One region of the Desulfuromonas sp. TF genome, then DNA from elsewhere that is predicted to be linked to it. Evidence: riboswitches for the same ligand, from Rfam matches in the RefSeq annotation. Region 1 holds a riboswitch; the other holds the start of a gene.
What was found. A riboswitch is a leader RNA that binds a small molecule or an ion and turns the genes downstream of it on or off. The one in region 1 is predicted to bind molybdenum cofactor.
Positions count from the first base shown of each region.

Region 1 (7,132 bases):
CCGCAGCCAAGGATGCGTCCCAGAGGCGTCCCCTTGCCGACCTCTTCCATCAGCCGGATGGCGCCTTCCTTGTCGCCGAACTCGATCAGCCCGGCATCCATGGCGACGCCGATGGTGGCGCCCATTTCGATGGTGTCGAGACCGATGTTGTCGTCCATGAAGTCGAGCTTGGCGACGGTGTCGAGGTCGTCGATGCCGCAGTTGCCGCCGTGGGCCCAGACCGTCTCGTATTCCGGCTGCTTGGTGAGGTAATGGCCGTCCTTGTCGTTGTAGATACCCGAACACTGGATGACGCAGCCGCGGTGGCAGCCGTGGGTGGCGGTCCCGCCGCGCTTGATCTCCAGCTCGGCCAGGGCTTCGCCGCTGAGCTTGGCACCGGTGGGGAAGACCCCGGTTTTGAAGTTGTAAGTCGGATAGCCGCCGGCCTCGTTAAGGACGTTGGTCAGCACGTTGGTGCCGTACGCGGGCAGCCCCTCGCCGGTGACCGGATGCTTGCGCAGACCCTCGACGAACTTGCGGTTGGCGTCTCGGTACTTCTCAGGGTCCTTCGGGGCGCGATGCTTCATGCCGGCATCGTCGAGGATGATCGCCTTGACCTTTTTCGAGCCCATGACCGCGCCGACGCCGCCGCGGCCGCAGTGCCGGGTGGGACGCAGTTCCGGGTCGGTGCAGGCGATGGAAGAGCCCAACAGCAGCCGCTCGCCGGCCGAGCCGATGGACATGTAGGCGACTTTGTCGCCGTACTGCTCGCGCAGTTTGGCAACCGTCGGGTAGTTGTCGAGCAGCTTCAGGCTGTTGTCGACTTCGACCTTCACCCCGTCCTTGTTGACGATGATCTTGTAGAGGTCGTCCCCTTCCGGCTTGCCTTCCAGAATGATGGCGGCATAGCCGATCCGGGCCAGCACCTGGGCAGCCTGGCCTCCGGCATTGGATTCCTTGATGGTGCCGGTCAGCGGGCTCTTGCAGCCGACCGAAAGGCGGCCCGTCATGGCTCCGGTGCTGCCGCTGAGCATCCCGGGAGCGATCACCAGCTTATTTTCGGCGCCGAGGGGATGGCACAGGGGATGGACTTCCTTGTTGATGATCAATGAGGTCGTGGCACGGCCGCCCAGACCGGCATATTCGCCGACCGGCTCCGTGGTAATCTTCGGACCGCCCTTGGCCCCCATGTCGATTCTGACTATCTTGTCCATTTCCAAATTTCCTTTCTTGCCACTGTTTACGACTTCTCCTTTCCACCAGGGAGGCAAAGCCGTTTCCGGCCCTACCCTTAGGCCTTTCGCCTTGGGAATTCACCTTTAGGCAACCAGGCTCGGAGATAACGAATATCGTTCAGGCACCGGTCGAAGCGGCCGTACAGTAGTGCAACCGGATGAGCTTTTTTGATGCAATGTGGATGCCACATAACAGAACATCGGTTTACAAATTTATATCTCGCACTATCAGGGTGTTGCATCAGTATATCAAAGATTCAACAGGTTAATCACAAACACTGTTCACTTATATCGATGGGGAATTTCGAAACACTTCCCGCGAAAAGGGGAGCTCCCGTCATTCGGCAGGGTGGGGATATTTACCCCTGTGGTGATTTTTTCCCTATCCATCAGACAACGGCCGGAGAGATGCGCATGCGGTAGCTGGCGAAGCTTCCTTGTCGGATGCAGCCCCAGAGTACCCCGCCGCCGTAGGCCAGTTGCTCCAGAAGATAGTAGAAAAAGAAGAAGGGAACCAGGAGCTTGGGCCTGCGCACGTGGTAGTCGACGCCGCCGACCCAGAGGAAGACAGCCGCCGCCGGAATCCCCAGGGAGGGGAACAGGGCAATCATAAGCGAAAGAGGGAGCAGGTAATATCGCAGGAGATGATATCCCGCGTAATAGGCCAGGCTCGCCGCCGCCCGGCCCCTGGCCAGAAGAACCTCCCCATAGGACAGGGGGATGCCCTGGCGGGCGATCCGTCGATGCGCCAGGGCCGCATCGCTCAGCAGCAGGGCCACGGCCGCGGCGAGGGGAAGGCCGTTCAACAGTACGATACCCGATGCCAGCAGACCCACGATGAGGGCGAGAACGGGAGGAAAGACCATCTTCTTCTGGCGAAGCGGGTGCAGATTCTGCAGCATCCCTTCCGAAGTCCCGTACTCGAAGCGCCGCTTCATGAAAGCCTTCAGCCGGCTGCGGTGCTCATGCCAGACCCGCCCCCGCGGAAGATAGACGATCCGGCCTCCGGCATCGCGCATCCGCCAGGTCAGGTCGACGTCCTCCCCGACCCTGAGTTCCTGCCGGAAGCCGCCGAGGGAGGCAAAGGCACTGCGCCGCACCAGCAGGTTGCAGCTCGGCAGATAAAAGGTATCCTCCCCGGCATCGCCTGAGCGCTCCCTGCCGCCGAGGTTCAGGCTCGACATGACCGCCTCGTAGCGGTCGAGAGGAGAGGCGCTGTGCAGACCGTCCACCCAGCCGCCCACGGCGCTGACCTGCTCGTCCTCGAAGGCGCCGATCAGCTCTGTCAGCCACTCGGGTGAGGCCGTGCAGTCGGAATCGATAAAGGCCAGGATTTCCCCGGAGGCAAATCCTGCGCCGGTGTTGCGCGCCGCCGCAGGCCCCCTTCCCACTCCCCCCGAGGTGACCAGGAGGGCGCCGAACTCCCGGGCCACGCCCGGAGTCCCGTCGCTGCTGCCGTCGTCGACGACGATGACCTCGAGCCTGTCCTCCGGATACTTCAACCGGACCAGGGACTGCAGGCAATTCCTCAATTCCCCGGCGCGGTCCTTCACCGGGATGACGACGCTCACCGAAGGGTAGGTTGCCGCCTCTCTTTCGGCAGGCAGGTCCTTTTCGACGAACCCTTTTTTGGCCAAGGCTTCGAGAGCCTTCGCTTCGGCTTCCGAGGCGGGGGAAGCCCCTTCCGACGCCATGCGCCGTACCAGGGCCAGCAGCGACGGGTTCAACCGTACCGTGCGCAGCGGCCTGGAGCTCAGCAGGAACCCGCCCTGCTCATTTTCCCTGATGCTGACGCCTTCCCTGATCCGGTAAATCATCCGCCGCTCCCGCCGATCAGCCCTTCGGCCTTGAAGATGTCGAGCAGCTTATCGGCCGCCTTCTCGGCGGATACCGAATGGACCTTGCCTTCCCTTGGCTTGATGCCTCCGGAGAGAAGGGCCAGGATCCGCTCGAAGGCGGGCAGTTCGGCATCGGGGGTGACCACCCGCCGGGGATTGGGCCGGGGGAAGAGGCATTTTTCCTTCCCCAGAACGGACCCGGCGGCTCCCAGCTCCCGTGGTGAAAGACCGAGTTCGGCGATGCCCCAGGATTCAATCGATGCTCCGATCGACCTCATCAGGGCGTCCTGTCCCGGATAACGCGGATCGCAGCACCCGTTTTCGAAGAAAACCGCGCAGGGCATCTCCGCCCGCACCCGCTGCCGGGCGCCGCGATCGCTCTTGCGCAGGACCTCCACCTCGTTCCCTTCCCTTTCCAGAGCGACGGCCCCTTTGACATAGGGAAGGTCGAGATTGGCCGCCGCCAGCGCGGGCGCCGGATCGTCGCCGCGATCGAGGAGAGCCTCTCCTGCAAAGATGAGAGCGGGGCGCAGAATCCGGATAATGCGCTGCACCACCCGCGCGGTGGCAACGTCGTCGCCTCCTTCGAAGGAGGGATTCCACACCCGCACGGCGCGTTCCGCGCCCATGGCGAGTGCCAGACGCAGATGGTCGGCAAGCCTCTCGGGACCGACGGCAACGGCCGTCACCCTTCCGCCGGCCGATTCGGCCAGGACGAGGGCCTGCTCCAGGGCGCAGAGATCCGCCGGGTTGGCGAGGCGCCGCAGCCCCCGGTCGCGAATCCCGTACCCGTCGGCCGTCAGCCTCGCCGGCGGCCGGGGATCGCAGGTTTCGCGCAGAAGAACCAGAATATCGAGAGTGTTATCAGCCATGGAAATTCCTCTTTCGATTGCGGGACTTGTAAAAACTCGGGTTTTTCAGGCTGATCAAAAATGTCCAGATGCAAGGCGCCTGAAATCCTGAGGAATAAGGCGTACCTGGAAGGTACGTCGTTGACGAAGGATGAGGGAAACGCCGCAGATGGGCGTTTTTCATCAGCCTCCTACGTCATCCGGTATGAGACCCCGAATCCGCCCCGGGGGTAGCGCCAGCGGGTAAAGGCATCCCTGGCGCAGACCACGTAGCAGGTGCCGCATTCGAGACAGCCGTCATGGACAAAGGTCATCTTCCCGTCCTCTTCCGACCAGGTGTAACAGCGCGCCGGACAGGCGTTGACACAGGCTCTCTGGTCGCACTTCTTGCAAATCTCGGTGTCGAGGACGATGTGCGGTTCGCGGTCGACGTTAAAGCTGGTGGTGTCGAAAATTTCATCGGGATTGATGTTCATAGTGCTCTCCATCCGGAATAGACATCGGCCAGCAGGTTCTTCAGGCCGACTTTTTCCCTGGCGGCCCGCAGCAGCACCTTGGTCATGGTGTCCTTGGGAGCGCCGTCGATGCGGTAAATCTCGTCCATGAGGCCGCAGACCATCTCTGGATACTGGGAATAGATGCGGTCGTTGTGCAGCATCCCGGGGGTGCGGCGGTAGAGCTTGAGGTCCTTCAGAACGTAGCTCTCTTCGAGCATCCGCCGGTAAACGGCCAGCCCGGCCCTGGAGAAGTCTTTTTTGGCGTGCGCCTCGACGGCGGCTTTGCCGGCCAGCACCCCCGACTGGGTCGCCAGGTTGATTCCCTCAAGGTTCAGGCCGGTGACGATGCACATGGCCGCGGCATCTCCGGCCACCAGGATGCCGTCGCCGACGATTTCCGGCATCATCTCGTAGCCTCCTTCGGGGACCAGATGGGCCGAATATTCGAGCAGCCGGCCGCCCCGGAGCATCTTGGCCATCTGCGGCTGCTTCATGAATGCGTTGAGGAGATCGTAGGGGGTCTTGCCGCTCTGGCTGAGGCTGCTCAGATGCAGCACCAGGCCGATCGACAGGGAGTCGTAGTTGGTGTACAGATAGCCGCCGCCGCGCACCCCCTCCGTGCAGCCCACGATCTCGTTGGAGGCCCCCTGGTCGCGCACCAGTCCGAAGCGGTCGTCGATCACCTCCTTGGGCAGGTCGACCATCGCCTTCACCCCGACCGCCTGATGGGACGGATCGAACTTGGGACGGCGCAGGCCCGCCTTCTTGGCGGTGAAGGAGAGGACCCCGTCGGCGGCGATCACCACCGGGGCTCTCAGCTCGGCGCCGTCACGCAGCATGGTGACCCCGACCACCTTCCCTTTTTCGATGACCACGTCGTCGACGGTGGAGCGGGTCAGCAGGGTCGCGCCGGCTTTCACGGCCTCTTCCGCCAGCCAGCGGTCGAAGCGGGGACGGTAGATGGTGTAGCCGTTGTAGGGGGGGCGATCCGAGGCTTCGGTGTCGAAATTGACGTTGAAGCTCGACTCGCCGGTCATGAAGGTCAGGGATTTCTTGACGATATGGCGCTCCAGGGGGGCCTGGTTCCAGAAGTCGGGAAAGGCCTCCTCCAGCGCCGTCAGGCGGTGCAGGACCCCGCCGAACATGTTCTTTTCGCCGGGGAAATCGCCCCGCTCCAGCAGCGCGACTTTGAGCCCGGCCCTTGCCATGGTCAGGGCGGCCGACGATCCGGCCGGCCCCGCGCCGACTACGATGGCGTCAAATGATTGTTTCATGCGGCACCTCCCACGGCTGATTTGACCCGCTCGACGAGCAGGGGCAGGACGTGCCGCAGATCGGCGACAAACGCCTCGTCGGAATTGGGAAAGATCGGCGCCTTGGGGTCGAGGTTGACCGCGACGATTCTCTTCGAATCCTTGATTCCTCCCAGGTGGTGCATGGAGCCCGAGATCCCCAGGGCCAAGTAGAAACGGGGAGCCACCGTCTTGCCGGTCTGCCCGACCATCCTCTCGAATCCGGCGAAGCCCAGGTCGTAAACCGGCCGGGTCACGCCGAGCGAGGCATTGAGCAGACGGGTCAGCTCCCGGACCTGTTCGAAAGTTTCCTTGTCGCAGCCGAGTCCGACACTGACCATGACCTCAGCCTCCGATACATCGACGGTCTGGGGATCGGGGGGAATGCGTTCGAGGATGCGGCTCGCCCCGGCGGCTACCGGAGCCGAAGGGCGCCACCATGCAACCTGGGCTTCGCCGCGCCGCATAGCGGGAAGCACCACCGCACTCAACACCAGCGGGCTCATGGTTAGAACCAGCGGAGACGTTCCGTCCCACACTTTCGTCTCCGCCACCTGCTCGCCGAGAACCCTCCGGCTCATCTTCAGGCCGGCCTCGTGCTCTTCGTAAGAGATCGCTTCGGTAAAAAGGGCGGCTTTCAGCTGCGAAGTCACAAGCGGCGCCAGGGTTCCCCCCAGATCATTGTGGGGAAGGAGCACCAGCGTGGCGCCGAGTTCCGATGACGCCTGGGCCAGGAGTCTGCCCTGGGCTTCCAGGCTGTCGGCGACCCCGGGGGCGCTCTCGATCAGCGTAACTTTTTGGACGCCATAGGGAGCCATTTCTTCAATGGTCTCACTTCCGGCGCCGGCAAAGCTGATCGCCGACCAGCCGCAGCCGAGCCTCCCAGCCAGCCGGGAAGCTTCCGACAGGACGCCCCTGGCGGTTTCGTCGATCTCTCCGCAGGAGAGATCGACGAAGACCAGGACCTCCCCGGGGAGGAGGGTGGAAATCCTCTCTGTCATCAGATCTCCCTCCCGATCTTGTGTCCTTCCCAGATGGCCATGTCAACCTTGCGCGGAGCCACGCAGTCGCCGATGCGATGGAGTTCCTTCACCTTCCCCTTGAGCGCGAAATAGAGTTCGTCATCGACCGCCTGTCCCATGGCCAGAACCACGGTATCGTAGCCGCCCCATTCGTCCCACTCGTTGGAGTAGACGTTGAAGCCCTTGATCGTCTTGGCGCCGGCCTCGCCGCCCACCTCCATCACCGCGATGTCCGGAGTGAAGGAAACCCCCTTCTTCAACAGCCGCTGGCGGGTCAGATAGAGATCCTGGGTTGGGCCGAGTTCGGCGCCTATGAACAGACTGGAGCAGATGATGTGCACCTGTTTTCCCTGGGTGGCGAGGTACTCGGCAGTGGCGGTGGCCCGGTGGTGTCCGTCGTAATCGATCAGGCAGACCT
Region 1 is NZ_KI421422.1:39,260-46,391, forward strand. It holds gene DTF_RS0115165 (aldehyde ferredoxin oxidoreductase family protein) at 1-1,193, opposite strand, end outside; molybdenum cofactor riboswitch at 1,213-1,330, opposite strand; gene mftF (mycofactocin biosynthesis glycosyltransferase MftF) at 1,604-3,031, opposite strand; gene DTF_RS0115175 (electron transfer flavoprotein subunit beta) at 3,028-3,924, opposite strand; gene DTF_RS0115180 (ferredoxin family protein) at 4,095-4,379, opposite strand; gene DTF_RS0115185 (FAD-dependent oxidoreductase) at 4,376-5,674, opposite strand; gene DTF_RS0115190 (electron transfer flavoprotein subunit alpha/FixB family protein) at 5,671-6,693, opposite strand; gene DTF_RS0115195 (mycofactocin system FadH/OYE family oxidoreductase 2) at 6,693-7,132, opposite strand, start outside.

Region 2 (7,132 bases), on a different contig from region 1:
GGCGATGTCGGCGAAGCGCTTGGGATTGGAGATCATGTTGAACTCGCAGACCGAAGGAAGCAGGATGGCGTTGCAGACGCCGTGGGGGAGGTTGTAGAAGCCGCCGAGCTGGTGAGCCATGGCGTGAACGTAGCCGAGGCTGGCGTTGTTGAAGGCCATTCCGGCGAGGTACTCGGCGTAAGCCATCTTGTCGCGGGCCTCGAGGTTCTTGCCGTTGGCCACGACCGGACGCAGCCACTCGGCGATCAGCTCGATAGCCTTGATGGCGCAGGCGTCGGTGATCGGGGTGGCGATGGTGGAGACGTAGGCCTCGACGGCGTGGGTCAGGGCGTCCATGCCGGTGGCGGCGGTCAGGGCGGCGGGTTTGCCGACCATGAGAACCGGGTCGTTGATGGCGATGTTGGGGGTGCAGCGCCAGTCGACAATGGCCATCTTCACCTTGGTGTCGGTGTTGGTGATGATGCAGAAACGGGTCATCTCGCTGGCGGTGCCGGCGGTGGTGTTGATGGCGACGAAGGGGGGCATCGGCTTGATGGTTTTGTTGACCCCTTCGCAGTCGCGGATGTGTCCGCCGTTGGTGGCGACCATGCCGATCCCTTTGGCGCAGTCGTGAGAGCTGCCGCCGCCGAGGGAGATGATCGAGTCGCACTTCTCGTCCTGATAGACCTTCAGGCCGTCATGCACGTTCTTGTCGGTGGGATTAGGCTCAGCGCCGTCGAATATGACGACGGAAACGCCGGCTTCCTCCACCTGCTTCTTGATCTGGTCGGCCATGCCGATTCCCGAGATTCCCTTGTCGGTAACCAGCAGCGCCTTCTTGGCGCCGAGTGCCTTCACCTGCGCGCCGGTCTCCTTGGAGGAGCCGACACCCATGAGCGAAACGGTAGGGATGAAAAATCCGAAAGTCTGGTCTGCTAATGCCATTGTCCTGTTCTCCTTTTTTTGTTGGGGAATTCATTGTTCTGCCCGGACCTGCGCCGCAAGCAGATTAAATAAAACGATGGTTGGGTATACAGCAACAAGAATGCCATTTTCTCAACCAGCTATAAGCTGTTGAATATATAACAAATCTCACCCGGTAACGAAGGGATGGCTGAGAATGTCTAGTTGTTCAATCATGGATCTCATGGTTCCATTTTGGAACGAAACGTCCTTTATTGTTCCCCTTGAGCTGGTTGTGCCGATCGGGTTTTGGTGAGGAACCCGACATATACTCTAAAAAAACGAGTTTGCGCCGCGGATTTCCATTTCCCACTGGACTTTCTCCCGCAGACGGGAACACCCTGCCGGACAGACTTCGTGATTCGATCGGAATTTATTTGTGGTAAAAAGAAGAACAATTTTTTAGAATGGCGTATGGTTTGTGCATGAGAATTGCAAAACTGATTGATGCGAAAACATAAAACTCCGAACCGTACCGCCTAAGGGTCAGACCTACGGCGGACGGTCCGGGCCCTGCTGGAAACGGCACGGCCTCCCATTGTGGAAAGGAGACCTCTGGCTTCGCATGTGCGTACAGGCGAAATCGGCAGGGCTCTTCCACCAGGGAGAGCCCTTTTTGATGGCGTCGCAAAAAGTTCGCCCTACGGCGTTACGGCGTTTTTTCAGGACCTCGACATACCTGATGTATGCCTTCGCCCCTGAAAAACCACCAAGCCTTGTAGGACGAAATTTTTGCTTAGCCATCTTCTGAGTTTTTGCGAGTGCATCCTTTTTTATTCTTTGTTTTTCAAGATGGATTGTCTTGAATGGAGTTCCTGAGCGAATCGCTGCGCGCCGCCCTGGCGATGGTCCTAGCCGCCGACCGGGAGGTGGTGCATGCTGTCTGGACCTCCGTGTATACCTCGGGTTGCGCCATCGTCCTGGCGGCGCTGATCGGGATTCCCGCCGGCACCGGCCTCGGCCTCGGCCGCTTCGCCGGGCGACGGGCGGCGGTGACGGGGCTCAACACCCTGATGGCGCTGCCGACGGTGGTGATCGGGCTGGTCCTCTATGGCCTTCTCAGTCGCCAGGGGCCGCTGGGAGCGTGGGGCCTGCTCTTCACCCCGGCGGCGATGATCGTCGGCCAGACGGTGCTGGCGGCTCCGATCGTCGCCAACTACACCCTGGCGGCGGTCGCCGGCGCCGACCCCCGCATCATGACGACGGCCCTGACCCTCGGGGCGGGTCGCTTCCGTGCCGTCTGGCAGTTGCTGCTGGAGATCCGCTTCGGCATCATCGCCGCCGTGGTCGCCGGTTTCGGACGGGTCATCGCCGAGGTGGGGGTGGCCATGATGCTCGGCGGGAACATCCGCGGCTACACGCGGACCATGACCACCGCCATCGCCCTGGAGACGAGCAAAGGGGAATTCGCCTTCGGCCTGGCCCTGGGAATCGTCCTTATGGCGGTGGCGCTTGTCGTGAATCTTTTTCTGAACCTGCTGCAGCAGCGATAGCTCCTATGGAATCGATTCTTGCCGTACACAATCTGGAGTATCGCCGCGGGGACGGGGATTTCGCCCTGACCATCGAGCGGCTTGAACTGTTCTCCGGAAGGGTTCATCTCCTTGCAGGTCCCAATGGGGCCGGCAAAAGCACCTTGCTTCAGCTCCTTGCCCTGCTGCTGCCGCCCGATCGGGGAGAGATCCTGTTCGCAGGCGCCGCCGTAAAGGGAGCGGTGCAGCGACATAAGCTGAGACAGCAGATCACCCTGGTCGAACAGTCCCCTTTCCTGTTCGACACCACCGTCAATGAAAACCTCGCCTTTGGCCTGCGGCTGCGGGAAATCCGCGGCGATATGCAGCGTCACCGCATCGCCAGGGCTCTGCAGGCAGTCGGGCTGGAGGGTTTCGAATCCCGCCGCGCAAACACCCTCTCAGGCGGAGAGACGCGGCGGGTGGCCCTGGCCCGCGCCCTGGTCCTGAAACCCAAGGTCCTCCTCCTCGACGAGCCGACGGCCGGTCTCGACCGCGAATCTCTGCCCCTCTTCGAGAGCTGCCTGGCCGCCCTCCCCGGCACCGGGGTCTCCATCATCATCTCGACCCATGACATCGACCAGTCCCGCCGACTACAGGGACAGGTCCTCCACCTCGAAGCGGGCCGCCTGGTAGCGGCAGCCGTTCCGCCTTCCAAGTTCCGCACAATGGAGAGTTCCTCATGACCATCCGTTTCGAAGATGCCCGTTCCCTGATCCTGGAAAACGTCCCTACCCTCGGAGTTGAACGGGTGCCGCTTCTCGATGCCTCCGGGCGGGTCCTGGCCGAAGATGTCATCGCCCCCTGGCACATGCCCCTCAGCGACAACTCGGCCATGGACGGGTTCGCCGTACGTGCCGCCGACTGCGAAAGCGGAGAACCCCTCGTGATCACCGGCTACATCCCAGCCGGAGGCCGTCCCGAGCCGGCCGTGGTCTCCGGCGGTGCGGTCAAGATCATGACCGGGGCGCCCATTCCACCGCAGTGCGATGCCGTGGTTCCTTTCGAAGAGGCGGAGGAGTCGGGGGAGACGGTGCGAATTCTGGCGCCCGTGACCCTCCGGCAGCATATCCGCTTCCGCGGCGAGGACGTCTCCCCGGGAGACGTGATCATCCCGGCCGCCACCGTGATTCGCCCCCCCGAGGTCAGCATGCTCGCGTCCATGGGAATGGTGATGGTCCCCGTTCATCGCCGGGCGCGCGTCGCCATTCTTTCCACGGGGGACGAGCTCATCGAGCTTGGGCAGGCGCCGGCGGAGGGTAAGATCATCAACTCGAATTCCTTCTCCCTTGCTGCCGCGGTGCGGGAGTGCGGGGGCGAGCCGGTGATGCTCGGCATCGCCCTCGACACTCCCGAAGATCACCGGAAGAAACTGGCCGAGGGGCTCTCCTGCGACGCCCTGATCACCTCGGCCGGGGTGTCCGCCGGAGACCGCGACTTCGTCCGCGACGTGCTGGCCGATCTTGGGGTGAAGCAGCTCTTCTGGAAGGTCGCCATCAAGCCGGGAGGGCCGACCGCCTTCGCCCTCAAGGACCGCACCCCCGTCTTCTCCCTCCCCGGCAACCCGGTCTCCACCATGATCACCTTCGAGGAGTTCGTCAGGCCGGCCCTGCTGAGAATGATGGGGCATCGCCGGGTGGTGCGCCCCTTCGTGAAGGCGACCCTGAAAGAGGACGCCAGGAAGAAGCCCGGCAAGGTCAATTTCATACGGGTGAGGGTGGAGATAAAGGAAGGGCGCTACATCGCCTCCACGGCCGGCGACCAGCACACCGGCATCCTGCGGACGATGGTCAATGCCAACGGACTGGCCGTCCTGCCGCAGGAGGCCTCCTTTTTGCCTGCCGGCACCGAAGTGGATTTACAGATCCTGCGCGAAGAAGTGGCGATGCTGGAGAAATAGGCGAATAGTGGCTGTGCACCCATGTTTCAGGGCTGATCAAAAATGCCCAGGTGCAAGGCGGACGAAATCCTTCGGAATAAGGCGTACCTGCAAGGTACGTCGTTGACGAATGATGAGGACAACGCAGCAGATGGGCGTTTTTCATCAGCTCCTTTAGTGATCGACCGCCAGCATGACGTTGGAAGCCTTGATCACGGCGTAAGCTTCCTTACCTTCCTTAAGATTCAGGGCCTCCACCGCATCCTTGGTGACGATGGAGGTGATGGTGACGCCTCCGGGCAATTCGAGGAATATCTCCGAGTTGACCGCGCCGGCCACGATTTTCTTTATCGTCCCCTTGAGGCAATTGCGTGCGCTCAGTTTCATTTCGCTCCTCCGTTCCGAAAAGTGTTTCCCTCTTGCTCAAACCATATCAAGGGGAAAGCACTTTACAACGAGGGCGCTCTCGAACGCGCCGGAAATGACTCCCAACCGGCAGGTATGATATCTTGATCAACAGGAGATGCCGTGAACATCAGTAAATTCGTCACACCCGAGATCATCTTCGGCCGGGGCTCCCTGAGTCAGATCGGCGAAAGCGCAGCGCGCATAGGTGCATCGAAGGTCTTTTTGGTCAGCGATGAGGATGTGATCCATGCCGGCTGGGTCGATCAGGCTCTGCACTACCTGCATGCCTCCGGCCTGGAAACCGAAATCTTCTCCTCCCTCACGACGAATCCAAAGGACTGCGAGGTTACCGAGGGGGCCTTGAGGTATACGGCTTCCGGCTGCGACGCCATCGTCGCCGTGGGCGGCGGCAGCCCCACGGACGTGGCCAAGGCGGTCGCCATCCTGGCCAGCAACGGCGGCACTCTTCAGGACTACGAGGGGATCAACCGGATCATACGGCCGCTGCCGCCGATGCTGATCGCCCCCAGCACCGCCGGGGCCGGCTCGGAGGTGAGCCAATTCGCCATCATCGTCGATACCGCCCGCAAGCTGAAGATGTCCATCATCTCCAAGTCGCTGGTGCCCGACATCGCCATCGTCGACCCGGAGCTGCTCAAGACCAAGGACGCCGTGCTGGCGGCGGCCACGGGACTGGACGCCCTGACCCACGGCATTGAGTCCTACGTCTCTCTGGCATCCACCCCCCTGACCGACATCCATGCCCTGAAGGCGATCGAACTCATTTCCCGGAATTTGCGCCAGGCGGTGGCGGACCGAGGGGACATGGAGGCCAACACCAACATGGCCATGGCCAGCCTGACCGCCGGGATCGCTTTTTCCAATGCTATTCTCGGCGCCACCCACGCCATGACCCACCAGGTCGACGGGCTCATCGACCGGCATCACGGCGAGACCAACGCCTCTATTCTCCCCCACGTCATGGAGTTCAACCTGCCCGCCTGCCCCGAGCGGTTCAGGGAGATCGCCGTCGCCCTGGGAGAGGATGTGCGCGGGCTGGATCTTGCCGACGCCGCCGGACGCTCCATCGAGGCGATCCGCCGGCTCATCGCCGACATCGGTCTCGCCAAGGGACTGGGGGATATCGGACTGGAAGAGAAATTCATCCCCCTGCTGAGCCGCAACGCCATGAAGGACGCCTGCCTGGTGACCAATCCGCGCAACGCGACGCTGGAGGACATCGAAGCCATTTTCCGCAAAGCGATGTAAAACAAACGCAAGCTATAAGCTGTAAGCTGCAAGCTTTAAGATTAAAAGCTTCTGGCTTACAGCTTACAGCTTCCAGCTTACAGCTTGGATTTATGAAAAACAGGGAAAAACTGCTCGAACAGCTGACCGGTGTCGACTCCTCCAAGCTCAACTACTATGTCGAGCTGAAAAAGCGCAACCAGGAGGTTCTCACACAGAACAAACGCCTGGAGATCCTCCATCAGCTGGCCCGGGACATCAATATCGACATGTCGTTCTCCGACATCATCGGGCGGGCTTTCGTCAAGCTGCCTCAGACCCTCCCCTGCGACTTTCTCGGTCTGGTCACGGTGAAGGAGGGAAATCTGACGCTCAAGGCGATGATGCCGGAGGATTTCTGCCGGATTGACGACTTCCCGGCCCAATCTCCTTCGCTGAACGTCATCCGCAGTAAAAAAGCGGAGATCTTCCGGTTGACGCCGGAGGAACTCGGTCATGTCCGGATCGATCCTCGGTACCCCGACCCTTTGCGGACGTTGGCGGTGGCGCCGATGTTCAAGCGGGAAGAGGTGATCGGCGCCCTCATCGTCGCCAGCGCCGTCGAGTCAGCCTACAGCGAGACGGATCTCAGCTTCATTCAGCATCTGGCCGACCAACTGTCGATCAGCATTCAGAACGCCCGTCTCTACAAGCAGGTCTCGCGGGCGAAGAAGGAGTGGGAGGAAACCTTCAAGGCGGTGACCGATCCGATCTTTCTGGTCGACACAGACTACAACGTCCTGCTCCACAACGGCCGACTGCCGCCTGAGATGAGCGATTCCTGGAACCGCGCGCTCGGCAACAAGTGCTTTGCCAGGCTCCACGGCCGCACCGATCCCTGCCCCGAATGCCCTATCAAGGAGGTCCAGCGGACCGGCAAGCCGGTTTTCCAGCGCTGGCAGACCGAGTCCGGACTGCTCCTCGATCTCTCCTATTATCCGGTCCTCAACGAGGAGAAGCAGCTGGCGGCGGTGACCATCATCCTCAAGGATGTCACCCGCAAGACCAAGATGGAGGCACAGCTGGTCCATTCGGCCAAGCTGGCCGCCCTCGGCGAAATGGCCGCCGGGGTTGCCCATGAGCTCAACAGTCCGATGACCGTCAT
Region 2 is NZ_KI421420.1:4,344-11,475, forward strand. It holds gene DTF_RS0110625 (iron-containing alcohol dehydrogenase) at 1-924, opposite strand, end outside; molybdenum cofactor riboswitch at 1,394-1,509, shown strand; gene DTF_RS0110630 (ABC transporter permease) at 1,749-2,435, shown strand; gene DTF_RS0110635 (energy-coupling factor ABC transporter ATP-binding protein) at 2,441-3,139, shown strand; gene glp (gephyrin-like molybdotransferase Glp) at 3,136-4,353, shown strand; gene DTF_RS0110645 (molybdopterin-binding protein) at 4,507-4,719, opposite strand; gene DTF_RS0110650 (iron-containing alcohol dehydrogenase) at 4,861-6,009, shown strand; gene DTF_RS0110655 (ATP-binding protein) at 6,102-7,132, shown strand, end outside.
Region 2: linked by a shared signal. The riboswitch ahead of DTF_RS0110630 (ABC transporter permease) and the one ahead of DTF_RS0115165 (aldehyde ferredoxin oxidoreductase family protein) in region 1 are both predicted to bind molybdenum cofactor.